2 linked regions of the Pleomorphomonas sp. PLEO genome follow. Each later gene encodes a partner of the first gene's protein in a complex. Links are inferred from orthologs where the notes say so. Each region holds a gene or a part of one and is shown in the gene's direction. Other genes may lie near its edges. The genes, in order: trxA and AB6N07_RS08735.

Region 1 (16,364 bases):
GCTGGCGGTCGGCGACGGTCCGCATCCTCCGATCGTCTGGCGGCAGGGCGGCGCCTTCCGCCCGGCACCCGTCGAGACCGCGGCGGCGGCCTTTATCGCCGCGCAGGAAGAGGAATACCGGCGCCTGCTCTATGTCGGGCTGACGCGTGCCCGCGATCGGCTGATCGTCGCCGGCCTCAAGGGCGCCGATGAGGGGGCTGACCGCCGCTGGCATGGTCTCGTCGAGGCGGCGCTCGGCACCGATGCCGAGACGGTGAAGGATGCCGACGGCACCGTCGTCGCCTGGCGCTGGACCGCAAAGAACGAAGATCCGCCGGCGCCGGCGCTGCCAGGCCGCCTCCCCGCGGGCGAGGCGGAGCCGTTGCCCGACTGGCTGACTCGCAAGGTGGCCGGCACAGGCTCAGGGCCTGCCAGCGTGACACCATCGCGGGCTGCGACGTTCGATAAACCCGGTGCGCCGGCAACCGCGTTCGACCAGGAAGCGGCGACCCAGGGCACCGTGCTGCACCGCCTCTTCGAACTATTGCCGGACTTGGAACCGGCAACCCGCGCTCTGGCAGCAAATAACTACCTGGCTCGCCTTCTTCCCAATCTTCCGGAGGGCGACAGGTTAGCCCTCTCCGACGACATCGTCGCCCTCATGGCCCGGCCGGACCAGGCGCTTCTGTTCTCCCCCGCCGCCCGTGCCGAAGCCGCGATTGCTGGCAGCGTCGTAACGCCCACCGGTCGGCTCATTGCCGTCACCGGCAGCGTCGACCGGCTGTTGGTCGAACCAGAATTGGTGACGATCGTCGATTACAAGACGGCGGCGCGCCCATCGCATGTGGTGCCGCGGAGATACGTTCTGCAGCTCGCCCTCTACCGGGCGGTGCTCGGTCGGCTCTGGCCGGACCGGCCAGTGCACGCGGCGATCCTGTGGACGGCGACGGCGAGGTTTGACGAGGTAAGTCCGGCGGCTCTGGATATGGCGCTCGCCGCCTACCTTGAGGCCGTGGATGCCGGCGCCATTTCGGCCGATCACGAAAGCGAAATCGACAATCGATCCTAAAGCAAAAATCCGTTGGAGCTTTTGATCTAACCTATTGTTTTATCAATAACCGCCTATCGGCGAGGATCGATGGCACGCTGTGCCCATGCTTCAGCCATGCTTGACGCTGAAGGGTCCGCTCCTTAGCTTTCGGGCAACAGGCGCGGCCCGGCCATGAGTCGGTGCCGCGTTGCTCATCTCGAGAGGTCCGCCATGTCGACCATGAAAGTCACCGACCAGTCGTTTCCCACCGACGTGCTTGCCTCGTCGACCCCCGTCCTCGTCGACTTCTGGGCCGAATGGTGCGGCCCCTGCCGCATGATCGCCCCGGCGCTTGACGAGATCGCCGGCGAGCTGAATGGCAAGATCACCATCGCCAAGCTCAATGTCGACGAGAACGGCAATACGGCCATGAAATACGGCGTTCGTTCGATTCCGACGCTGATCATCTTCAAGGATGGCGAACCCGCCGCCATGAAGGTGGGCGCTGCCCCGAAGAGCGACCTCGCAGCCTGGATCAAGGCCGCTATCTGACAGATTTGCCTTCAGAAAAGAAAACCCCGGCTTCGCGTTGCGGAACCGGGGTTTTTTGTATGGAAGGCACTCTTCAGCTCGCCAACTGTCTTTCTCCGACCCACTCGAAGATCTCCTCGACCTTGCACGCGCAGCCGCATGTGCCGGCCTTCGAGCAGCCGGCGCCGGCCGCTAAGGCACGCACCTTACCCTTGGCAATCCAGAGACCGAGAGCGGCGCGGACGGCATCCTCGCCGGCATCGAAGTGCAGCGCAACATCGGTCAGAGGAGCTCTGCCGCGTTCCCTCAGATAATCGCGAACGGTTGACGGCGTCATCATGGGCATTACTCCGCCGGCTGCGCGGCGAGCGAACGCCCCCGCGCCCGGCCGGCCATCCACATGGCGGCGATACCGCCTGCGAAAATAACAGCGGCTGTCACCAGCCAGCGAGTGGAGCTGGCCGGATGGGCCGCAAAGGTCGCTGCCTGATAGAACGAGACGGCGGCGAGATAGCCAATGACAGTCGTCCACACGGCTGCGAACGCCGTCCACTTACCACCAATCTCATGGCGCATGGCGCCCAGAGCGGCGACGCAGGGCGTGTAGAGCAGGATCAGCAGCATGTAGGAGAACGCCGCGGCGACCCCGCCGAAATGCGACTGCATAGCGCCGAACACCGAACCATCGACTTCCAGCTCCTGGGCGGCGGCGGTGCTGTCGTCGACATAGCCGACATTGAGCCCCAAGGGATCAGCGAGGCTGCCGCCGATAGCGCTGAGGTTCTTCGGGATCGTGGCGAGCGCCCCAAGCAGCTTGCTGCCGAGGCCGACTTCCTCCTCGACAGGGCTGGCCGTTCCGACGGCTGGCGCCGTCGTGTCCTGGCTCACCTGCTCGTAGAGGGCATTGAGCGTGCCGATCACCGCCTCCTTGGCAAAGATACCGGTGAACAGGCCGACGGCGGCCGGCCAGTTGTCGTGGGTGACGCCCATCGGCTCGAACACCGGCACCAATTCCTGGCTCACCACCGCCAGCACGCTGTCGCGGGTATTATCGCGGCCGATGCTGCCGTCGGTGCCGATGGCCGACAGGAAGGACAGCGCCATGACGATCGGCACGATCACCTGGCCGGCGCGCAGAATGAACTCGCGGAGGCGCTGCCAGGCTTGGACGACAACCGAACGGATGGTCGGAATGTGGTAGGGCGGCAGCTCCATGACGAAGCGCGTCGGCTCGCCATCGAGAAGCGTCGACTTCAGGACAAGACCGGTCAGCACGGCGAAGGCGAGACCGATAATATAAAGGCCGAAGATGATGTTCTGGCCACTCACCGGGAAAAAGGCGGCCGCGAACAGGGCAAACACCGGCAAGCGGGCACCGCAGGACATGAACGGCGCCATCAGCGAGGTCATGATGCGGTCGCGGCGGCTTTCGAGGGTGCGCGTCGCCATGATGGCCGGAACGTTGCAGCCGAAGCCGACGATCAGAGGCACGAAGGACTTGCCCGGTAGGCCGATCGCCCGCATGGCACGATCCATAACGAAGGCGGCGCGGGCCATATAGCCGGAGTCCTCGAGGAAGGACAGGAACAGAAACAGGCAGGCGATGATCGGCACGAAGGTCGACACCGTCTGGATGCCCGAGCCGAAGCCAACCACCGCCGCTTCGATGATCGGCGGTGTGCCGACGGCGGAGAGCACCTGTCCGAGACCATCGACGAAGACGGCGCCGAAAGCTTGATCGAAGAAATCGATGAAAGCCCCGCCCACCGAGATGGTGAACAGGAACATCAGGTACATGGCGAACAGAAAGATCGGCACGCCCAGCACTCGGTTGAGCACGACGCGGTCGATTATCTGCGACAGCGGCGCGGACAACCGTTTGGTCTGGTGGCAGATGCCGGCCATCAGCTCGCCGACGAAGATGTAGCGGCCATCGGCGATGACGATGTCGGCTTCTTCACCGGCAGCTTCCTCGATTGCCCGGCGGGCAGAAATAACGTCGGCCACGAGCCCTGGACCGGCGAGGCTCTCGGCCATCGTATCGCCCTCGATCAGCTTCAGGGCAAGCCAGTTTGGATCGGCCTTGGCGGCACGGGCGGCGTCGGCAAGGTGGGGAGCCAGCTTGGCCACGGCGGCGGCAACTGCTGGGTGCTGCACGGGACGGGCAACAGGCGCCCGCTTCAGAGCGGCAGCTTCGAGGATCGCCGCTTTGACCGCCTCACGGCCGGAAGCACGACTGGCTACCGTCGACACCACCGGGCAACCGAGGCGCTCAGACAGCGCCGTCACATCAATCTCGGTGCCGGCCACCTTTGCCATGTCCATCATGTTGAGGACGATCAGCATCGGCACGCCGAGCTCGATGAGCTGGGTGGTGAGGTAGAGGTTGCGCTCGAGGTTGGAGGCATCGACGATGTTGAGGACGAGGTCGGCCTCGCCGGACAAGGTAAAATCGCGGGCGACACGCTCATCTTGCGAGCCGGCGTCGGCGCTGCCGATCAGGTACACGCCGGGCAGATCGACGAGATCAACTGTCCGACCGGCATGCACGAAGCGGCCAACACGCTTTTCGACGGTGACGCCCGGCCAGTTGCCGACCCTTTGCGTCGCACCGGTCAACGCGTTGAACAGGGTGGATTTGCCACAGTTGGGATTGCCGACAACGGCGACGACGAGAGGCTGCTCAGCGGCCATTACACGGCCTCCAGCTCGAGAATGGCCGCTTCGGATTTGCGTAGGGTCAGTGTGAAGTTGCGAATGGAGATCTCGATCGGATCGCCAAGCGGTGCCTTGCGCCGCACTTGAAACACCGCCCCTGGGGTGAGCCCCATGGCAAGAAGACGCTGGCGGTAGCCCCGATCGCCGGCCACCAGGCCGATGACGCGGGCGCTGTCGCCCGGCTTCATCGTCTCGATCGAAAGACTCATTCTCGCGCACTCCAGCAAGCGACACGCCCAGCCAGGCGGCCGGACCGGCTGCATCGAAACTGCAACTCAGTCTCAACTGTATAGGCCCGACTGCAGATGCCTCTCAATTCGTATTCGACCTTAGGCTTAATAAACGCCAATGAAAACGCTGGATAGCCGGCGGGAATTCTGCGGGTAAGCCATTAAAAAAGCAGCAGTACAAACCGTTCTCGATAGGCGGGGAGACTATCCGACGCCGCCATCGGAAGGCGGAACGATGTCGAATCCTCACTGGAAAACGCAAACCGACCGGATTAAACTTTCCCAGCGAGGTGGACTTTTATTTTCCAGGCCGAGGAACGCATCCCGGCTGAACAATACCGCATAGATAAACCGATTAATCTGTCGATGAATACTGTCTGGTGTATGGCAACAAAAATTGCCGGACGCCAGACCAGATCGACCGACAGAAGCCGCCCGCGATACCGGTTGGTCGGAATTCTCACATTAGGAGCAGCGGGTTGCACGAAATGGCAGCCGAAGAGAACAGCGATGCTTTGGGGACGGTGCCCTGCAAAAAACGCATAGCAGTAAAACCTTCGCAGTTCCACGTAGTCCCCGGTTGAGTACTTACGACAAACTTCCGCCGTGCTTCTATAACGGCAGAAGGGTCCATCGGTAACAACACCGAAGCCCAAGTAAGTTTCGTATAGTTTTGACTGAAATCAAGGTCAAAACTCCATCGGCAGCTGAACATCGGCATATCATTGTCCAAACCTCCGCCAGTGACTGATCGGACGGGGCGGGCAGGAACACCAGATGCAGCAGGACGGATGCAGCAAATGAGCGCGAAATATCCAGGTCTTTCCACGGTCATCAACGGTAACGGCGCCGTTGCCCATGTTATGGGTCACGTATGCGGCGGCGTCATCGGTTACCCGATCACGCCCTCGACCGAAATTTCCGAAATCTATGAGAGCTTCCGCGCTGGCGGTGGTTGCAACGTCTGGGGCCGCCACCCCTTCTTCTACGAGCCGGAAGGTGAGCATTCGGCCCAGTCGGGCGCCCTCGGCGCGGCGCTGACCGGTGGCAAGTTCATCTCCAACGCCTCGTCCTCGCAGGGCATCCTCTACGGTCTCGAGTCGCACTATGTGACCGTCGGCAAGAAGGCAGGCGGCTTCGTGCTGCAGGTTGCCGCCCGCGTGGTGTCCAAGCATTCGCTCAACGTCATGGCCGGCCATGACGACGTCTACTCGCTGCTGCCGACCGGCTACACCATCCTGTTCGGCGCCAACCCGCAGGAAGCAGCCGACCTCGCCGCCATCTCCTACAAGGTGTCCGCGCTGTCGCTCGTGCCGGTCGCCAACGCCATGGACGGCTTCGCTACCTCGCACATGCTGTCGGAAGCCAAGATTCCGGAGCCGGCTCTGCTGAAGGAATTCCTCGGCGATCCCACTGGCCGCATCAAGTGCCCGACCGTTGCCCAGGAAATCCTGTTCGGCGCCAAGGGCCGCTCCTATCAGCTGCGCCAGTGGCTGGTGCGCAAGAAGGACACCTTCACCGCCGCCGACGCGACCGCGCTCAAGGCCTACGTTGACGCCAACGAAGACGCGATCGAAGCCGACAACGAAGGCAAGCTGATCGACGCCGCCGCCAAGTGGGTTCCGGCCGAACTCAAGGGTCAGTTCAAGCGCCAGTGGTTGAACGCCTGGGAGAAGGGCACCCGTCAGCTCGTCCCGGCGCTGGTCGACATTCACAATCCCGGCCTGACCGGTGGCGTGCAGAACCAGCCCGACTTCCAGTCCGGCGCTGCCGACCATCGCACCCACTTCGTCGTGGACGTGCCGAAGTTCGTCAAGCAGGCGATGGACGAGTACGGCGAACTGACCGGCCGTCACTATTCGCCGGTGCAGTGCTACAAGACCGAGGATGCCGACTACGTCATGATCGGCCTGGGCTCGGTTACCGACGACGTCGAAGCTGTGGTCGACTACCTGCGCTCCACGGGCCGCAAGGTCGGCTCGATCGCCATCAAGCTGCTGCAGCCCTTCCCGGCCGCCGAACTGATCGCCGCCATCGCCGGCAAGAAAGCCGTCACGGTGCTCGAGCGCTCGGACGACACGGCGCTCACCAGCTTCGTCACGCAGGCGCTGTTCAAGGCCCGCGAGAACGCCGACGGCGGCCGTCACGAGGGCATCCCTGCCATCGACAAGCTGCCCAAGGTCACCACGGCTATTTTCGGCCTCGGTGGTCATGACCTGCAGTCGCGCCATCTCGTCGCTGCGTTCGACAACATGGAAGCGACCCGGAACAACCCGTTCGTCTACCTCGGCTCGCAGTTCTTCTCGAAGAACCCGAATGCCCGCATGAGCGAAGTCCAGGCCAAGCTCAAGGCTGCCTATCCGCAGACCGAGTTCATGGCGCTCGAGACCGGCGAGAACCCGCGCCTGCTGCCGGAAGATGCTTTCCGCGTCCGCTTCCACTCAGTGGGCGGCTACGGCACCATCGCTACAGGCAAGCTCCTGACCGACATCCTGGCCGGCGCCCTCGGTCTCTATTCCAAGGCCGCCCCCAAGTACGGCTCTGAAAAGTCCGGCGCACCGACCAACTATTACATCACGTTGTCGCCGGAGCCGGTGAAGATCACCAATGCCGAGATCGAGGACGTCGAGATCGTCATCTCGCCGGACCACAAGGTCTTCGCGCATTCCAACCCGCTGCGCGGCCTCATCAAGGGCGGCACCTTCATCCTGCAGACCTCGATGTCGCCGATCAACGCCTGGCTCGACTTGCCGGCTTCGGCTCGCAAGACAATCCGCGACAAGGAGATCAAGTTCCTGGTGATCGACGCTTTCGCCGTCGCCACCAAGCACGCCCCGTCGCCGGAACTGGCCACCCGCATGATGGGCATCGCCTTCATCGGCGCGCTCTGCGGCCACGAGAAGCGCATCACGGCCGGTGCCGATCGCGCCGCCATCCTGGAAAAGGTGCGTCAGCAGATCGCCAAGAAGTTCGGCGCCAAGGGTGACGCCGTCGTTGCCGGCAACATGGCAGTGATTGCCGAGGGTGCCGAAGCGACCCACGCGATCTCCTATAACGACGAAGCCTTCAAGGCTGCCGAGGCCAACGCCCCGGTGACCCAGGCCCGCTCGGTGTCTATCTCGGCTTCGATCTGCGGCCTCGACACCAGCTCGCCGTCCGGCATCTTCGACAACGAGTATTACGAGGACGTGCTGGCTGGTCCGTTCAAAGACGGCACCATCGGCGAATCGCCGGTCCTGCCGGGCACCGGCATGTTCATGCCGGCCGGCTCCGCCGCCATGAAGGACAAGGGCCTGTTCCGCCGGCAGGTGCCGATATTCGACGCCGAAAAGTGCACGGCCTGCCTTGAATGCACGCTGGTCTGCCCCGACGCCGCCATGCCATCGACGGTGCACGAGATCGACGATCTCGTCGCCACCGCCGCTCGCCAGATCGATGTCTCGGAAGCCCGCCGCGCCGAGATCACCGGCAAGGTGCCGGCGATCGCCACTGCCATCCGCGAAGTCTACAAGGCTCAGCCGAAGGCCCGCGCCTTCCATGAGATCTTCGCCCAGGTAGCACCGGGCGTTGCGGCTGGCGACGCGTCGCTTGCCCTCGACTTCGGCAAGATGACGACGCTCCTCGCCAACTTCCCGGTGGCGCGTACCCGCCTGTTCTTCGATCAGGCCGAGAAGAAGGTGCCGGGTTCCGGTGCCCTCTACTCCGTCGGCCTCGACCCATGGAAGTGCTCGGGCTGTCTCGAGTGCACCACCGTCTGCGGCTCCGACGCCCTGGTTCAGACCGAGCAGGACGACGCGTTGCTCGAGACGCTTCAGGCTCGCTTCGAGTTCCTGACCAAGACGGCAAACACGCCGTCTCGCTTCACTGAGCAGCTCACTGGCGCCAACGCCAAGCGCCTCATCCTCGACCGCGACAATTACTATGCCATGACCGGTGGTCACGGCGGTTGCCGTGGCTGTGGCGAGGTCACCGCTCTCCGCCTGATCATGGCGGCGAACAATGCTCTCCAGGGCCGTGCTCGTAAGGAGCACATCGCCGAAGTGGACGCGCTGATCGGCAAGCTTGAAGCCAAGCTCGCCACAGTGACCGACGAGGCGCGCACCACGCGCATCAAGTCGTCGCTCGAGACGATCAATCACCACCTCTTCCTGCTGGAGAGCGGTCCGACGGGCGAAGGCCCGGCCGCCGCGGTGGTTGCCAACTCGACCGGTTGCTCGAGCGTCTACTCGTCGACCTTCCCCTTCAACCCCTACCGTGATCCGTGGGTGAACAGCCTGTTCCAGGATGCCCCCGCGCTCGCCAAGGGCATTTACGAAGGCATCGCAGCGGACGTGCTGGTGAACTTCAAGGCCATGCGTATCGCCGAGCTGGAACTCGACGACAAGTATGACCCGGCGGTGCACGACAAGATGTTCCGCACCTTCGGTTGGGAGCAGTTCTCCGAGACCGAGCTCGGCCGTCTGCCGACCGTGTTCTCCATCGGTGGTGACGGCGCCACCTACGACATTGGCTTCGGCGCGCTGTCGCGGCTCCTGTCGACCAAGACGCCGATCAAGGTGGTCGTGGTTAACACCGGTGTTTACTCCAACACCGGCGGCCAGGCCTCGACCTCCTCGCTGATCGGTCAGGACTCCGACCTTGCCCGCTATGGCGCGGCGCATGCCGGCAAGACCGACAACCGCAAGGAACTCGGCCTGATCGCTGCCTTCCACCCGTCGGTGATGGTGGTGCAGACCGCCACTTCCATCCAGGGGCACTTCCTGAAAAACGTCCTCTCCGCCCTTTCGCGGACGACCTCGCCAGCCGTCATCGACGTCTATACGCCCTGTCAGGGCGAGCAGGGCATTGGTGACGACGTGTCGAGCGAGCATGCGCGCCTCGCCGTAGAGAGCCGCGTCAGCCCGGTCTACGTCCATAATCCGGACGGTGGGTCGGTGCTGAAGGAACGCTTCTCGGTGGATGGTAACCCCGACGTCGAGCAGGATTGGACGACCCTCGTCCTCACCTACAAGGACGCCGACGGCAACGAGCAGACGAAGGAAGTGCCGCTTACCCCGGCTCACTTCGCTCACCAGGAAGGCCGCTTCAAGAAGCAGTTCACCGGCAAGCCGCTTGCCGATGACGTCAACAACGCCGTGTCGATCGAGGACTACATCGACCTCAGCGACGAAGAGCGGGTCGGCAAGATCCCGTTCATCTGGGAAGTCAAGAAGGGCAAGCTGATCCGCTTCCCGGTGCCGGCCCAGATCGTTCTCCTGGTCGAAGGGCGCCGCCGCTTCTGGCGCACGCTGCAAAACCTCGCCGGTATCGACGCTGCCAAGCTCGACGAAGCCCATCAGGCCGAACTCGATACCCTGCAGAGCCGCTACGACGAAGCTCTCGCTGAGATCGAGACGCTGAAGGGCTCGGCCACCAGCGCTGCCGAGTAATCGGCCTCTGGATCCAAGCTAATCGGGCCGCCGGGCAACCGGCGGCCCTTTTTTATTTCTGGGATGGTCTGTGGTTGAAGCAGAATGTCGCCGGCTTCATCGCCACGCTGAAGTCCGCCTAAGCCCTCAACATGACAAATGAAAAGGGCGCCCGCGAGGGACGCCCCTTTTTGTTACGCTTATTGCTCGAAGCCAACACTCAACCGACGAAGGCACGCTCGACGACGAAGGTGTTGGGAGCGTTGTTGGCCCCTTCGACAAGGCCGAAATGCTCCAGCCGGTCCTTGGTGTCCTTGATCATCGCCATCGAGCCGCAAATCATCGCGCGGTCGGTTGACGGATCGAAGGGGGTGACGCCGAGGTCGGAGAATAGCTTGCCGGAATCGATGAGATCGGTAATGCGACCTTCGCGCGGATACGGCTCGCGCGTCGCCGCATCATAGAGGCGGAGCTTGCCCGCGGCGAGTTCGCCAAGGAATTCGTGATTGACCACCTCGTCCTGGAGCTCACGCGCATAGGCGAGCTCGGCAACCTCGCGGCAAGTCTGGACGAGGATGACCTCATCAAACTTCTCGTAGACCTCGGGATCACGGATGAGGCTGGCGAAGGGAGCAAGACCGGTGCCGGTCGACAGAAGATAGAGCCGTTTGCCGGGCAACAGCGCATCGATCACCAGCGTTCCCGTCGGCTTCTTGCGCATCAGGATGGTGTCGCCAACCTTGATCTTCTGCAGATATTCGGTGAGCGGACCGCCCGGCACCTTGATGGAGAAAAACTCAAGCTCATCGTCCCAGGCGGGGCTGGCAACCGAATAGGCCCGAAATACCGGGCGTTCGGCATTTGGCAGGCCGATCATCACGAACTCGCCGGAACGGAAGCGGAAACTGGCCGGGCGCGTCGTGCGGAACCGGAACAGCCGCTCAGTGTAATGGCGAACCTCTGTCACCGTTTCGGCATAGACGTTGTCGGGAATTGGGAAGGCCTGCGCGCCTTCGGCGCCGGTCGCAACGGTGGAGGTATAGGCGTTCAAAATCGGCTTCCTCTGCCAGTGCATATGCAGCCAACCGACACGAGTCCGCATCGATAGGCCTCACCGCGTGCAGGTGATAACACCCTCTGCCTTTCTAGATGAAGCAAACGAGTTGCAAATTCCAGTCATTCCAAGGAAAAAACCGCCGAAAGCTGCCGACCGGACTGCATGGCAGGATTGCGTCCCAGGCGACTGAAGACTGGCAACGGGGCGTTACCCCCTTCCAACTTAGCTCGCACGCCACTCAGTGGGCGGCTGTTGCACCGGCCCGAGCCGGCCGAGCCGACTTGGCGCTCGCCTTTTGCGGCTCGGTGACGGAACGCGACAGGCCGACCCGTACCGACAAGGCGGCGAAAGCGGCAAGCTCGAATGCGGTTACGGCAAGCACGATCGAAAGAGCGATCTGCCATCCGGGCAACGCCAGCGTGGTGGCACCCACTGCTGCGCCACAGGCCACGACCGCTGCCAGGAAGATAAGTGGGACCAGGCGCACTCTCACACCGGCGACAAACCCTACCAAACCCGACATCGCGATAATGAACAGCATGGCCATACTCCGGACAAAGCCCAATACCCGGATTATGGCAGCTCGCGCTTAGGACCAGCTTACAACAATAGCTCAATTTTGATTGAATTTGCCGCGAGCTGTTGTCACGAAGCTATGATGTCACGGCAGACTAAACTTCGGCCAGGCGTGCAAGAGCAGCGCGCGGGTCGAGGCGACCGTCATAAAGCGCTCGGCCGGTGATGGCACCGTTGAGGACCGCGGCCTCCGGCTGACAGAGCGCCTCGATGTCCGCCATCGAGGCGAGACCGCCTGAGGCGATCACAGGAATCGACACGGCACGGGCGAGTGCCAGCGTCGCGGGAAGGTTGAGCCCTTTCAGCACGCCATCGCGATCGATGTCGGTGTAGACGATGGCGGCCACCCCGGCATCCTCGAAGCGGCCGGCCAGTTCAACAGCGGTGAGCTCAGCACTTTCCGCCCACCCTTCCACAGCCACCTTGCCACCTCGGGCGTCGATGCCGACCACAACGCGGCCTGGAAAGGCTTTCGCGGCGGTCTTCACCAGCTCCGGATCGCGCAAGGCCACCGTTCCAAGAATGACGCGGGAAATGCCCTTGCTCAGCCATGTCTCGATGGCCGCCATATCACGAATGCCGCCACCAAGCTGGACGCGCATGCCGGATGCCACGGCCGCGAGAATGGCATCGACGGCCTCACCATTGACCGAACGACCGGCAAAGGCGCCGTTGAGATCGACGACATGCAGCCACGGAAAGCCGATATCGCGGAAGGCACGAGCTTGGGCGGCCGGATCGGCGTTGTAGACGGTGGCGGCGTTCATATCGCCAAGCTTCAGCCGAACGCAGGCGCCGTCCTTGAGATCGATGGCGGGGTAAAGGATCACGGGCGCCACCTCAGGAAGTTGGCAATAAGGCCGAGGCCGAGCGTCTGGCTCTTTTCGGGATGAAACTGAGTACCGACGATGTTGTCGCGACCAACCATGGCGGTAACCGGACCGCCGTAGTCGGCAACGGCAACCAGGGCGTCGGCTTCGCGCAACGTCATGTGGTAGCTGTGAACGAAATAGGCATGGAGGCCTTTCTCGCCGGTCGGCAGCCCCTCCAGCAGAGCATGGGGCCGAATGAGATCGATGGTGTTCCAGCCCATGTGCGGCACCTTGAGCGCCGGATCGGCCGGTCTAATAGGTTCAACGTCGCCATCGATCCAGCCGAGACCCTCGGTCACCGTCTTCTCGAGGCCGCGTCGCGCCATCAGCTGCATGCCGACGCAAATGCCAAGGAACGGCCGCCCTTTTTCGATGATCGTCTCGGTCAACGCTTCGATCATGCCTGGAACGGCGGCGAGACCTGCCTTGCAATCGGCAAAGGCCCCGACACCCGGCAACACGACGCGGTCGGCGGTGCGAACGGCATGAGGATCGGCCGTGACCACAATCGTCGCGTCATTGGCGTCACGGGCAGCCCGCTCGAAAGCCTTGGCAGCCGACCGCAAATTGCCTGACCCATAATCGATAATGGCAACACTCATGGCCGCGCTCCGCTTTCGGGGAAGAGGCCGAGGACGCCCGGTGGGACACTCCTCGCAGGATGAAGAACGGGCGGTACCGGCGGCGAAGTCGGACGAGGCTGGGCAAGCCAAGTATCGAAGAAGCGTCGTTCGGCCGCCTCACGGTTCGGCCCTTCGACAACGACGCTTTCCCGGAACCCGCGCAACGCCAGTGTCAGACGGCGGATGTCATTGGCGGCGACGCCGGTGGCAAGCGCCAGGATCAGCTCGAAACCACCGCTGGTCACCGGCCCGAGCCAGCGTTCGGAAACGGTAATCAGCGTGGCGAGCACCAGCCAGCCAACAAGGCCGAGCCATTCGCGATATCTGAGGAACCACAGAGGTCCAAGCAGCAGAGCCCAGAAGGCAAAGCCATCGCGCACGAAGATGGAGCGGTCGGCTGCGACGTCCGGCGCGGCGTTGCGCGGCAGGTGAACACTGTAGATGGCCATCAATGCCTCCGTCAGGCTTCGAGCACACCCTTGGTGGACGGTACACGACCGCCCTGAGCCGGATCGACGGCAACGGCGAGGCGCAGAGCGCGGGCCAGTGCCTTGAAGCAGCTTTCAGCAATATGGTGATCGTTCGATCCGTAGAAGGTCTCGACGTGCAACGTCAGGCCAGCCTGCATGGCGAAGGCGCGAAACCATTCCTCGACGAGCTGTGTGTCGAAGCTGCCGATTTTCGGCGCGTGGAAGACAGTGCGGAAGACCAGATACGGTCGGCCGGAGATATCGACAACCACGCGGGACAATGCTTCGTCGAGCGGCACCGTCACATCGGCATAGCGGCTGATGCCCGCCTTGTCGCCCAGTGCCTTGCGAAAACATTGGCCGAGTGCGATGCCGACATCCTCGACGGTGTGGTGATCATCGATGTGAAGGTCGCCCTTCGCCTTGATTTCAAGATCGATCAGACCATGGCGGGCGATCTGCGTCAGCATGTGGTCGAAGAAGCCGACACCGGTCGAGATGTCAGCCTCGCCGCGACCGTCAAGGTCGAGGCGGACGGAGATCTCGGTTTCGCGGGTCGAGCGGCTGAGGCTGGCCGTGCGCATGGCTCGCTGTCACTCCTGCGGCGGGAATAATGGGCTTCTATCAGGGGCAGGAAGAAATGAAAACGGGAAATGCCGCCCTTGGGGGACCGTGCCCTCCTAACAAGAGCCCAGGTTGCATTTCACCGAACAGTGAATAGGACATGCCGGATCCGGCCTGTCCTTTTAGCACTCGATGCCGCATGAGAAGTGCCGATGCCGCTACGCGCGGCAACCGCCTGGACAGCGGACGTCCGGTGGCGGTTGGCTTCATCGTCCGCCTTTTCGTTTGCCCTTTCCGATGACTGATACGCCTGTCCTTCCCGCTGTAGCTCTCACCCGTTATTCGCCGGCGATCGCGCTTACCATGGCGGCGATCGGCTTCATGCAGATCCTCGATAGCGCCATCATCAACACGTCACTCCCGACGATGGCGCACGCCTTTGGCGTAACGACGATCGATTTATCGCTGGCGGTTACCGCTTACGTGCTGGCGGCAGCCGCCGCTTCGCCCCTCGCCAACTGGCTGTCGGACCGGTTTGGAGCGCGCGACGTACTGGTGGCGGCGCTGGTGGCCTTCACGCTGTCATCAGTGTGGTGCGCGCTCTGTCAAACATTGCCGGAACTGATCTTCGCACGGGTGGTGCAAGGGGTCGGCGGCGCCCTGTTGCTGCCAGTCGGCACGGCGGTGGTGATGCGTCGAGCCGCCAGGGCGGACTTCGTGCGCGCCACGGCACTGATGGTCTGGCCAGCCCTGATGGCGCCGATCGTGGGGCCGGTGCTCGGCGGCTTCATCACCGAGCATCTGAGCTGGCGTTGGAACTTCTGGCTCAATCTACCCCTTGGCGTCTGCGGGATGCTGGCAATTCTCCGTCTGGTACCGAACGAGCGCGAGACGAGCCCCCGGCGGCTCGATGTCGTCGGCTTCCTTCTGTGCGCTACTAGCCTGACGGCGCTGCTGTCCGGCTTCCAGCGCTCGGCAGAGACTGGAAGCGAGCGGACCATAGCGCTGACGATGATCGGCGTCGGCGCTCTCCTCGGTATCGCTGCCATCCGCCATCTGAGGCGCCATCCGGAACCGCTGCTGTCGCTTGCCGCGCTGTCGCGGCCCAGCCTCAGCTATGCCTTTCATCCCGGTGGTCTTTATCGCGTACTGTTCTCGGCGGCACCGTTCCTGCTTCCCTTGTGGTTCCAGCTTGGCTTCGGACTATCGCCGGCATCGGCCGGACTATGGGTGCTGGTTTATTTCGTCGGCAATCTCGGCATCAAGTTCATTACCACGCCGCTGATGCGGCGGTTCGGCTTCCGCCGATTGCTCATCGGCGACGGCGTACTGGTGGCTCTGTCGATGGTGGCCTGCGCCCTGGTCGGCTCGCTTGACCAGCCTTTCTTGGTGGTGCTGATCCTGCTGTTTGCCGGCAGCGTTCGCTCGGTGCAACTGACCACGCTGACGGCATTGGCTTTCGCCGACGTACCCGGTGCCGAGCGCGGCAATGCCTCCAACCTGATCGCCATGATGCAACAGGCGACGCAAGCCGCCGGTGTCGCGGTTGCCGCGTTCAGCCTATCGGCCCTGCAAGCCGCCATGGGTAGTGAGGAAATAGGCCTCCGCGAACTTCAGGGCACGTTCTGGATCATGGCGGCGCTGGCGCTGGTCGGCACCCTCACAGCGCTTCGAGTACCCGACGCTTTCGGCCGAGAGGTCAGCGGAGCCGGCGATCGCTAGCGTCCAGCGGGAGAAGGCGATCCTGCGCCCATCTTGCAGCCTCAGCGACAATCGGATCGAGATCTTCGACAAGTGGCGCCAACGCCGGAATCAGCGCCGGGTCGCCGGAGTTGCCGATGGCGATCGCGACATTGCGGACGAAGCGATTCCGGCCGATGCGCTTTACCGGCGATCCGGCGAACAATGCACGGAAGGCCGCGTCATCCAGTGCCGCGAGAGCGGCGAGCGACGGCGCCGTCAGCTCCGGGCGCGGTCTCAGCTTCATCTCGGCAGCTTCGCTCGCAAACTTGTTCCAGGGACAGACGGCCAGGCAATCATCGCAGCCATAGATGCGATTCCCAATCAGCGGTCTCAACTCCTCCGGAATGGGGCCAGCGTGCTCGATGGTGAGATAGGAGACGCAGCGCCGCGCGTCGATCTGATAGGGCGCAGGCAGAGCACCCGTCGGACAGGCGTCAAGGCAGCGGCGGCAGGCGCCGCAATGGTCCGCGGACGGCTCGTTCGGCGGCAGATCGGCGGCCGACAGGATCACCCCGAGAAACAGCCAGGAGCCAAAGTCGCGCGAGACGAGGTTGGTGTGCTTG
Region 2 (10,116 bases), 1.5 Mb from region 1 along the record:
GAAGTCGGTGATCTTTTCGAGGGTGATGGGGATGCCGAGCTTTTCGGCTTCGGCTTTCAGGAGGTCGGCGGTGCGCTGGCAGGTGGCGCAGCCGGAGCCGAGCACTTTGATGTCTTTCATGATGGTCTCCCAGGTCAGGCGAATAGCAGATTGAACAGGTATCCGACGGTGAGGATGCCGGTGCCGACGATGGCGATGAAGACGGCGATCAGCTTTGCGGTGAGCACCTTTTTCAGGATGATCATCTCGGGCAGCGACAGGGCGATCACCGCCATCATGAAGGCCAGCACGGTGCCGAGCGCCGCGCCCTTGTCGATCAGCGCTTCGATGATCGGCAGGATGGTGGAGGCGCTGGCATACATGGGGATGCCGATCACCACGGCGGCCGGCACCGACCACCAGGCGTCCTTGCCCATGATGGAAACGAGCAGCTGGGTGGGGGCGTAGCCGTGGATCAGCGCGCCGACGCCGATGCCGAGGGCCACCCACAGCCAGACCTTGGCGACGATCTCCTTGACCGCCGCCCAGCCGGCTTCCAGCCGATCGGTCAGTGTCAGGCGATGATCGGGCAGGGTGGCGACGCCCATGCGCACGTCGCGCACCCAGGGCTGAAGCCAGCCTTCCAGACGCAATTGGCCGATGATCAGGCCGGAGAGGATGGCGATGGTAAGACCGAAGGCGAGATAGGTGAGCGCCACCTGCCAGCCGACCAGGGCGAACAGCAGGCCGAGGGCGACCTCGTTGACCATGGGCGCGGCGATCAGGAAGGAGAAGGTGACGCCGAGCGGCACGCCGGCCGACACGAAGCCGAGGAACAGCGGCACCGCCGAGCAGGAGCAGAAGGGCGTGGCAACGCCCAGCGTGGCGGCGGCGACGTTGCCGATGCCGAGGCGCTTGCCGGCCAAGAGGCGGCGGGTGGCCTCCACCGAGAAATAGCTGCGCACAAAGCCGGTGACGAAGACGATGGCGACAAGCAGCATCAACACCTTGGGCAGATCGTAGAGCACGAAGGCCAGCGCGTCGCCGAGGGGACTTTGCCGGTCAACGGGCAAATGGGCGACGATGGTTTCGGCCAACGGCTCCAGCCAGGGATAGACGGCGATCCAGGCGATGGCGCCGGCGGCCGTGGCGGCGAGCCAACGGGCGGGGCGGCGCGGATCGGTGGCGGGCGCCGGCTGAGTGCCGCCACAGCCACAGGTGGGTTTCACCGCTTCGCCACAGCAGGGCGCGGCGGCGATGGCCGGGGCGGCAACCTTGTCAGAACAGCATGTGCTCATGCGAGCGATCCTTCGAGTCCTACATTGCGATAATTCGACGAATATCGAAATATTGGGATGTGTGCTATCCGCATCTTGCCTTATATCGATAGTTCGGCTAGCGTCGAATTATGGAAAAAGCCCAAGCCCTCGATGCCCTCTCGGCGCTGTCGCAGCAGACGCGCCTCGACGTGTTCCAGCTATTGATCCGCAATGAGCCGGAAGGCTTGGCGGCCGGCGACATCGCCGATCAGCTGGGCGTGCCGCAGAACACGCTCTCCACCCATCTCGCCATTCTGGTGCGCGCCGGGCTTGCGACATCGGAACGGCGCAGCCGGTCGATCATCTACCGCGCCGTGGTGCCGACGGTGCGCGGCCTCGTCCGCTATCTGGTGGACGACTGCTGCGCTGGCCACCCGGAACTTGGCCGCCGCTTCGATTATGGAAGCGACAGCTGCGCGCCCGGCGCCTGCAACTCCAACGCCCCCGAAGGCGAACCCAAATGACATCGACTGCCACTTCGACTGTGGCGGCCGATGATGCCTGTGCCACCTCACCCTCCCAGGGGACCGCTGCCATGCCTGACCGCGTCTACAACGTCCTGTTCCTGTGCACCGGCAATTCCGCCCGGTCGATCCTTGCCGAGACCATTCTCAACCATGATGGCGCCGGCCGCTTCCGCGCCTTTTCGGCCGGCAGCCGCCCGGCCGGGCAGGTCAATCCGCTGGCCCTCGAGGTGCTGGCGGAAGAGGGATTCCCGACCGAGGGCCTGCGCTCCAAGAGCTGGGACGAGTTCGCCGTGCCGGGCGCGCCGGAGATGGATTTCGTGTTCACCGTCTGCGACAACGCGGCCGGCGAGAGCTGCCCGGTGTGGCCGGGCCACCCGATGACCGCCCACTGGGGCATCGAGGATCCGGCGCGCGTCGTCGGCACGCATTTCCAGCAGAAGGCGGCGTTCATCACCGCCTCCCGCTATCTCAAAAACCGGATAACCGCCTTTCTGGCGCTGCCGCTTGCCACCATCGACCGCATGGCTCTGACCAGCCAGCTGCGCGATATCGGCCGGCTCGACGGCGCCACCACCAAGGCAGGAGAGGCCAAATGAGTTCCGTTGCCAGCCGGCTCAGCTTCCTCGACCGCTATCTCACGCTATGGATCTTCGCCGCCATGGCGCTGGGCATCGCGCTCGGCTACGCCGTGCCCGGCGTGGAAGCGGCGATCAATTCGGTGTCGGTGGGCACCACCAATATTCCGATCGCCGCCGGCCTGATCCTGATGATGTACCCGCCGTTCGCCAAGGTGCGCTACGAGGACCTGCCCAAGGTGTTCGCCGACGGCAAGGTGCTGGCGCTGTCGCTGGTGCAGAACTGGCTGATCGGGCCGGTGCTGATGTTCGCGCTGGCGATCATCTTCCTGCCCGACAAGCCGGAATACATGGTGGGTCTGATCCTGATTGGTCTTGCCCGCTGCATTGCCATGGTGGTGGTGTGGAACGAGCTGGCCAAGGGCTCGACGGAATACGCGGCCGGCCTGGTCGCCTTCAACTCGATCTTCCAGGTGCTGTTCTATTCGGTATTCGCCTGGTTCTTCATCACCGTGCTGCCGCCGCTGTTTGGGCTATCGGGCTCGGAGGTGAACATCTCCATCGGCGAGATCGCGAAAAGCGTGTTCATCTACCTCGGCATTCCCGCCATCGCCGGCGTGCTGACGCGGGTGGTGATGCTGCGCTTTGTTTCCAAGGAGTGGTACCACGGCCACTTCGTGCCGAAGATCGGGCCGATCACCCTGATCGCGCTTCTGTTCACCATCGTGGTGATGTTCTCGCTGAAGGGCGAGCTGATCCTGACCATCCCCGGTGATGTGGTGCGGATCGCCATTCCGCTACTCATCTACTTTGTGGTGATGTTTGGGCTGAGCTTCATCCTGTCGTTGAAAGCCGGCACCGATTATAAACGCTGTACGACGTTATGCTTCACGGCGGCCAGCAATAACTTCGAATTGGCAATTGCCGTGGCGGTGGCAGTGTATGGTATCAACTCCGGCGCGGCGTTCGCCGCCGTCATCGGGCCGCTGGTCGAGGTGCCGGTGATGATCGGCCTCGTCAACGTGGCGCTGTGGACGCGGCGGTTTTTCCCGGCCGAAAAGCTGGCTTGAGAGCCTGACCCGAAACTCACCTGGGGCGGGCATCTAGCTTCGACTTCCGCGCTTGCCGTGCTCACGGACAGAAGGTCCGCCCGTTTCTCGAACTCATCGCCATCTGCCTCGCCCCAGCGCGTTTCAGATCGGGCTCTAACGAAGGCTGACCATGGACGTCGTGATCTACCACAACCCCGGCTGTGGCACCTCTCGCAATGTGCTGGCGCTGATCCGCCACGCCGGCATCGAGCCGCACGTGATCGACTACCAGATGTGCCCGCCGAGCCTGGACCTGCTGGCCCAGCTGATCGGCCGCATGGACATGGCGGTGCGCGACGTGCTCAGGGTGAAGGGCACCCCCTATGACGCGCTGGAGCTGGGCGACCCCAAGCTGACCGACAGCCAATTGCTCGACGCCATGATGGCCCACCCCATCCTGATCAACCGGCCGATCGTGGTGAGCCCGCTCGGCGTTGCGCTGTGCCGGCCCTCCGACATGGTGCTGGACCTGTTGCCCGACGCGCCGATGGCCGATTTTACCAAAGACGACGGCGAGATCTGCCTGCGCGACCGGGAGATCGCCGCCGATGACGCGGGGCTCATCGCCGCGCTGGAGGCCGAGCGGCTGCCGACCGACGACCTTTCCGAACCCGGCCGGCGCTTTTATGCCTATTTCACGCTGTCGGGCCAGATCGTCGGCTATGCCGGCCGCGAGCTGTTCGGCGGCGACGGATTCCTGCGCTCGCTGGTGGTGCTGCCGGCGGCGCGCGACCGCAACATCGGCAAGGCGATCGTCGCCCGGCTGGCCCGCCGCGCCTTCGACGAGGGTGGGCGGCGGCTGTGGCTGATGACCACCTGGGCGACCGGCTTCTTCGAGGCGATCGGTTTTGAGAAGGTGGAGCGCGCCGACACGGTGCCGGCCATCCTCGATACCCGCCAGGCAAGGGGGCTGTGCCCCTCGTCGGCGGTGATCCTGTCGCGGGGGATCAGGCTGTAGGGGCGATGGGGGAGCGTTATATTGGCCGATCGTCATATTCTGCCTGAGGTCCTCTGCCTGCGCAGAGGATGACAGGTAAATTATATAAATGAAACAGTTGGATAGAGGTTAGAGATTGCTGCCATCCTGCTGTCATCCTCTCCCATCAAGCCGTCCTCCCGCTCCCATAACGCTGTCCTCCTCTGCGAAGGCAGAGGATCTCGGGACGAGAGGGCGCGAAAGGACGTATCAGGCGCCCGAGGTGCTTTGAGCCCCATATCGGCCGATCGTTTCATTCTGCCTGAGATCCTCTGCCTTCGCAGAGGAGGACAGATTTATATATAGGGAACAGAGGGATAGCGCGCCGCCCTTCGCCCTTCGCCGTTCGCCCTTCGCCGTTCGCCCATCGCCTTGCTCCCGCTCCCATAACGCTGTCCTCCTCTGCGAAGGCAGAGGATCTCGGGACGAGAGGGCGCGAAAGGACGTATCGGGCACCCGAGGCGCTTGGAGCGTTATATTGGCCGATCGTTTCATTCTGCCTGAGATCCTCTGCCTCCGCAGAGGAGGACAGATTTATATAGAGGGAACAGAAGGATAGTGCGTCGCCCTTCGCCCTTCGCCGTTCGCCCATCGCCTTGCTCCCGCTCCCATAACGCTGTCCTCCTCTGCGAAGGCAGAGGATCTCGGGACGAGAGGGCGCGAAAGGACGTATCAGGCGCCCAAGGTGCTTTGAGCCTCATATCGGCCGATCGTTTCATTCTGCCTGAGATCCTCTGCCTTCGCAGAGGAGGACAATTTTATATATAGGGAACAGAGGGATAGCGCGCCGCCCTTCGCCGTTCGCCCTTCGCCCTTCGCCGTTCGCCCATCGCCTTGCTCCCGCTCCCATAACGCTGTCCTCCTCTGCGAAGGCAGAGGATCTCGGGACGAGAGGGCGCGGAGGGACGTATCGGGCACCCGAGGCGCTTGGAGCGTTATATTGGCCGATCGTTTCATTCTGCCTGAGATCCTCTGCCTCCGCAGAGGAGGACAAATTTATATAGAGGGAACAGAAGGATAGTGCGTCGCCCTTCGCCCTTCGCCCTTCGCCCTTCGCCTTGCTCCCGCTCCCATAACGCTGTCCTCCTCTGCGAAGGCAGAGGATCTCGGGACGAGAGGGCGCGAAAGGACGTATCAGGCGCCCAAGGTGCTTTGAGCCTCATATCGGCCGATCGTTTCATTCTGCCTGAGATCCTCTGCCTTCGCAGAGGAGGACAGCTTTATATATAGGGAACAGGGGGATAGCGCGTCGCCCTTCGCCGTTCGCCGTTCGCCCTTCGCCCTTCGCCCTTCGCCCATCGCCTTGCTCCCGCTCCCATAACGCTGTCCTCCTCTGCGAAGGCAGAGGATCTCGGGACGAGAGGGCGCGGAGGGACGTATCGGGCACCCGAGGCGCTTGGAGCGTTATATTGGCCGATCGTTTCATTCTGCCTGAGATCCTCTGCCTCCGCAGAGGAGGACAGATTTATATAGAGGGAACAGAAGGATAGTGCGTCGCCCTTCGCCCTTCGCCCTTCGCCCTTCGCCCTTCACCTTGCTCCCGCTCCCATCAAGCTGTCCTCCACTGCTTGGCCGCCGCGCCGGGGAATGGCGAAGGGCCACTCTTGCGAGCGGCCCTTCCCGGTCTGGTTCGCGGGGCGACGGCATCCTGGAGGAAGACAGGATTTTCCAGGACGCCGGGGCCTTTTTCAACCAACGCCTGACGCAAGACGGGACAGTCTGCCGGGGTTGGCTTAGCGGACCGACCGGATCATGGCGATCATGGCGACGCCGATGAGGGCGACGACGGCGACCGTGGGGAAGATCATCTGATAGCCGATGGCCGAGATCGCGATGGCCGCGATGGCCGGGCCGAGGATCTGCCCGCCGGTGTTGGCCAGGTTGAGCACGCCGAGATCCTTGGCCGCCGTTTCGGCGTTGGGCAGCACCTCGACGTTGAGCGCCTGATCGACCGAGTTGAAGATGCCGCTGCCGATACCGGCGATCAGCGCGTAGACCAGCATGGTCCACGGCTGGGTGGAGAAGAACGGCACCAGCGCGCCGATGGCAACCAACAGGCCGGCCAGAGCCACCGGCCCCTTCCTGCGACCCAACTTGTCGGAGATCGGGCCTGCCACCAGGGCCATGCCCAGCGCCGTCACCATCAGGATGATCGAGATCAGCTCGATCTGGTGGCCGACCTCGTCCTGCGTGACCTTGAGATAGTCGGTGAGGATGAACAGCTGATAGCCCTGGATGGCGAAGGTTGCCGTGGTGATCATCAGCTTGCCGAACAGGGCAAGGTAGTAATCACGGGCGTTGCGGCGGGGAATGCTGAAGTTGTCCAGGACCATGTCGCGGTTGAGGACACGCCTCGGCATCGACTGGCTGGATGCCTCGCGCATGATCAGCGCGGCGAGCGGCCCGGAGAGCAGGATCAGCACCGCCATGGAGACAAAGCCGGTCGAGAGATCGCCGAGGAAGCGGGCATTGATGAACTGTCCGCCGTAGATGCCGAGCGTGAAGCCGAAGGCATAGATCGACGAGATCGTGCCGCGATGGGCCGGGGCGATCCGGTCGGAGATCACCGCCAGCAACGGGGCGACGATGGCGTTCAGGAACACCTGGAAAATGCACCACTCGACGAGCAGCATGGTGACGCTTTCCGCCCTGCCCATGAGGATGAGCATGGCCGCCGAGCCGACGGAACCGGCGATCAGCCAGGGCGTACGGCGACCGAGACGCGAGCGCGTCAGGTCGGAGAGGGCGCCGATCAGGATGTTGGCGACCGTGGCGACGACCATGGCCGAGATCGACAGCATGGCAATGATGTTGGCCTTGTTGCCGGGATCGATGATGGCAACGCGGCCCGGCAGCAGCACGGTGGCGGTGCCGAAGTAGGGGCCGAGCCAGAGCAGCACGCCGGCGCACAGCGCAATGCCGAGGCGATAGGGGATTTGCGGTTGTTCGGCATCGCTGATGGAGGCCGACCAGGCGGCGACAGACTCGCTCTGTCGGGACGAAACAAGGGTCATGGGAAAACTCCGAAGGGGATCAACCACGCCGTCGGGCTCTGAGAGCCTGACCCGAAACTCTACTGGGGCGGGCATCTAGCTTCGAATTCTGCGCTTCCGGTGCTCACGAACCTCAAGTTCGCTCCGCTCCGGTTCTCAAATCCATCGCTATCTGCCGCACCCCAGCGAATTTCGAGTCAGGCTCTACGGCCCGGCGGCGGGAAAAGCCAAGGCGCTCGTGGCGAGCTCGAACTAGTTGCCGGCGACCTTGACGGTGGTTGACAGGCGATCGGGATCGCCCCAGCAGGCGGCGGCCTCGATTGAGACCAAACCAGCGGCGACGCGGATGCGGCGGGTGGCGCCATCCCACCGGCCGAGCGGCAACAGAGAGGCCGTTACTTCCACCGTCTTGCGTTCCCCGGCGGCGAGTTCGACCACGGCAAAGCCCAGCAGCTCGCGCTCGTCCGCCCGGTCGCCGTCGCGGCGCGAACCGTAGATCTGCACCACGTGGTGGCCGGCCCTGGCGCCGGTGTTGGCGACGCTGACGCCGACCCGGACGCCGTCACGGCCCAAGGGCTCGACGGTCATGTCGGCGAGCCGGTAGCTCGCGTAAGACAGGCCAAAACCGAGCGGGAATTCGGCTTCAACGCCGTTTTTCACCATCAGCCGATGGCTGTACCAGTGGTCGTAGGTGATGGCCTTGGCGTCCCGGTCGAAGAAGGGCGTATCCTTGGCATCGGCGGGAATGGGGTAGGGCAGGCGGCCGCTGGGGTTGCGTTTGCCGAACAGGATGTCGGCCAGCGCGTGGCCGCCTTCCATGCCGGCGTACCAGCCGAGCAGGATAGCTGGCACCAGATCCTTCCAGTCGTGGACGATGACGGCGCCGGCCGTTTCGATGACCACGATGGTGCGGGGATTGGCGGCGGCGACGGCCTTGATGAGGGCGACATCCTCGGCCAGCAGTTCCAGGGAGAGACGGTCGCCACCGGCCTTGCCGCCGCCGACCACGCTGGTGCCGCCGCCGAGCGCGGCGAGCACCTTGGCGCGCTGGCGCCGTTCCTCGTCGGTCCGGGCATCGGGATAAAGCGCCAGAAGATCGGCGCGGCTGGCCACCGAGCCATCGACGAACTCGCCCTCGTCGGCCGAGGTGTAGCCGACGACGACGACGGCCGCGTCCGAAGTGGCGGCCAGCGCGGCGGCCATGGCGACATCGCCGCTGGCGTCGGAATTGACGAGAACGCCGGAGCCGGCGAGCGCCTGGGTGAGACCGGCGAGCGGGGTGACGACATAGGGCGCGCGCACCGACGACGAGCCGAGATCGCCGGTGTTGGCGGTGTCGCACAGCCGGCCGACGACGGCCAGCGAGGCGAGCTTGGCCGGGTTGAGCGGCAACAGCGGTCTGCCGGCCACCTTTTCATTGCGGAGCAGCACCATGGAGCGGCCGGCAACCTCGCGGGCCAGGGCGACGTGCTCGACCGAAGCGACCACCGATGCGGCCGGCTCGGCTTGCTCGCGCTCGGCGTAGAAGCGCAACTGGGTTTTCAGGATGCGCAAGGCCGCGCGTTCGACATCGGCCCAGCCGCACTTGCCGGCGTCAAGGTCGGCCCGCAGACGCTCGCCGCGCTGCTGGCGCATCGGCGCCTCGACATCCAGCCCGGCGACGAGGGCCTTGCCGCCGTCGCGCATGCCCCAGATGAAGTCGGTGATGACGAAACCCTGGAAGTGCCAGGTGTCGCGCAGGGTGTTGGTCAGCAGGTTGGCATTCTGGCCGGACCAGGTGCCGTTGACCGAGTTGTAAGAACTCATCACCGCGAAGGCGCCTTCGTCGATGACGCGCTTGAAATGCGGCAGGAACGTTTCCTGGAGGTCGGCCTCGTCGATGGTGACATCAACCGAGAAGCGGGCGTTTTCCATGCTGTTGAGCGCGAAGTGCTTGGCGCAGGCCATGGCATGGTGCTGGATGCCGCGCGTCAGCGCCGCGCCCATTTCACCCAGGATCACCGGCTGGTCGGAATAGGTTTCCTGCACCCGGCCCCAGGCCGGATGGCGCGGCAGGTTGATGCAGACGCCGCCGAAGAAATTGGCGCCGAGGGCGCGGATTTCCTGGCCGATGGCCGTGCCAACCTTTTCCTCGAGCCCGACATCCCACGTGGCGCCGCGCGCCATGGAAACGGGAAAGCAGGTGGAGTGGCCGAGAACCGAGCCGCGCGGCCCGTCGGCAAAGCGCACGCCGGGCACGCCCAGCCGGTCCACCGCGCCCATGACGTAGGGGTAGATGTTGTAGCCGTCCTCAACCAGACTCAGCATGCCTTCCCAGAAAGGCTGGTCGCCGTCCAGCAGCCCGAGGCGTTCGGAAACGGTCATCTTGGCGTAAAGGGCCTGCGCCTCGGATTGGGGATCGGCGCCTTTGCGAACCCGGTCGACGGCTTGGGTGAAGGTTTTGGGCGCCGGCGACGCAGCGTCGGGCGCCGCCTCCGTGTGGGGGCGGTGTAAGGTCATTCTGGTCCTCCCTCGAAAACTCAATGTGCCTTACTTAATACATACTAGGTATTCTGTAAAGCCGGGATGCGACGGTCGCAGGCCCGAAAAGATGTGCTATAAGAAGGCCATCCGTGAATTTACGAGGAGAGTTGATTCCCTTGTCCCGCGACCTCTCACCACCGCCCCGGCTCACCCGCGAGCGCAAATCGGCCGACGAGCGCCGCGCGCAGATCAT

The links.
Region 2: the proteins of trxA (region 1) and AB6N07_RS08735 are in contact, whole or in part, in an NMR structure (PDB 2IPA), measured with the Bacillus subtilis proteins. The link is inferred for Pleomorphomonas sp. PLEO from one-to-one orthologs.

The regions. Positions count from the first base shown.
Region 1 is NZ_CP166625.1:396,227-412,590, forward strand. The notes cover bases 1-2,900. They hold trxA (thioredoxin TrxA), read left to right. Parts: upstream 1-1,240; coding sequence 1,241-1,561; downstream 1,562-2,900. Other genes in these bases: addA (double-strand break repair helicase AddA), read left to right, coding at 1-1,048; AB6N07_RS01620 (FeoC-like transcriptional regulator), read right to left, coding at 1,635-1,880; feoB (Fe(2+) transporter permease subunit FeoB), read right to left, coding at 1,886-2,900. In the rest of the region: more of feoB, read right to left, coding at 2,901-4,234; AB6N07_RS01630 (ferrous iron transport protein A), read right to left, coding at 4,234-4,467; AB6N07_RS01635 (2-oxoacid:acceptor oxidoreductase family protein), read left to right, coding at 5,289-9,917; AB6N07_RS01640 (ferredoxin--NADP reductase), read right to left, coding at 10,117-10,890; AB6N07_RS01645 (hypothetical protein), read right to left, coding at 11,192-11,494; hisA (1-(5-phosphoribosyl)-5-[(5-phosphoribosylamino)methylideneamino]imidazole-4-carboxamide isomerase), read right to left, coding at 11,625-12,359; imidazole glycerol phosphate synthase subunit HisH, read right to left, coding at 12,356-13,003; AB6N07_RS01660 (DUF2628 domain-containing protein), read right to left, coding at 13,000-13,473; imidazoleglycerol-phosphate dehydratase HisB, read right to left, coding at 13,485-14,078; AB6N07_RS01670 (MFS transporter), read left to right, coding at 14,356-15,780; tRNA epoxyqueuosine(34) reductase QueG, read right to left, coding at 15,758-16,364. UniProt on the Bacillus subtilis protein: Participates in various redox reactions through the reversible oxidation of its active center dithiol to a disulfide and catalyzes dithiol-disulfide exchange reactions.
Region 2 is NZ_CP166625.1:1,917,722-1,927,837, forward strand. Bases 774-3,597 are described here. They hold AB6N07_RS08735 (arsenate reductase ArsC), read left to right. Parts: upstream 774-1,833; coding sequence 1,834-2,361; downstream 2,362-3,597. Other genes in these bases: AB6N07_RS08725 (permease), read right to left, coding at 774-1,277; AB6N07_RS08730 (ArsR/SmtB family transcription factor), read left to right, coding at 1,388-1,762; arsB (ACR3 family arsenite efflux transporter), read left to right, coding at 2,358-3,410. Outside these bases: AB6N07_RS08720 (thioredoxin family protein), read right to left, coding at 1-120; more of AB6N07_RS08725, read right to left, coding at 135-773; AB6N07_RS08755 (MFS transporter), read right to left, coding at 6,141-7,421; AB6N07_RS08760 (beta-glucosidase), read right to left, coding at 7,653-9,899; AB6N07_RS08765 (TetR/AcrR family transcriptional regulator), read left to right, coding at 10,040-10,116. UniProt on the Bacillus subtilis protein: Catalyzes the reduction of arsenate [As(V)] to arsenite [As(III)]. In vitro, can dephosphorylate para-nitrophenyl phosphate (pNPP).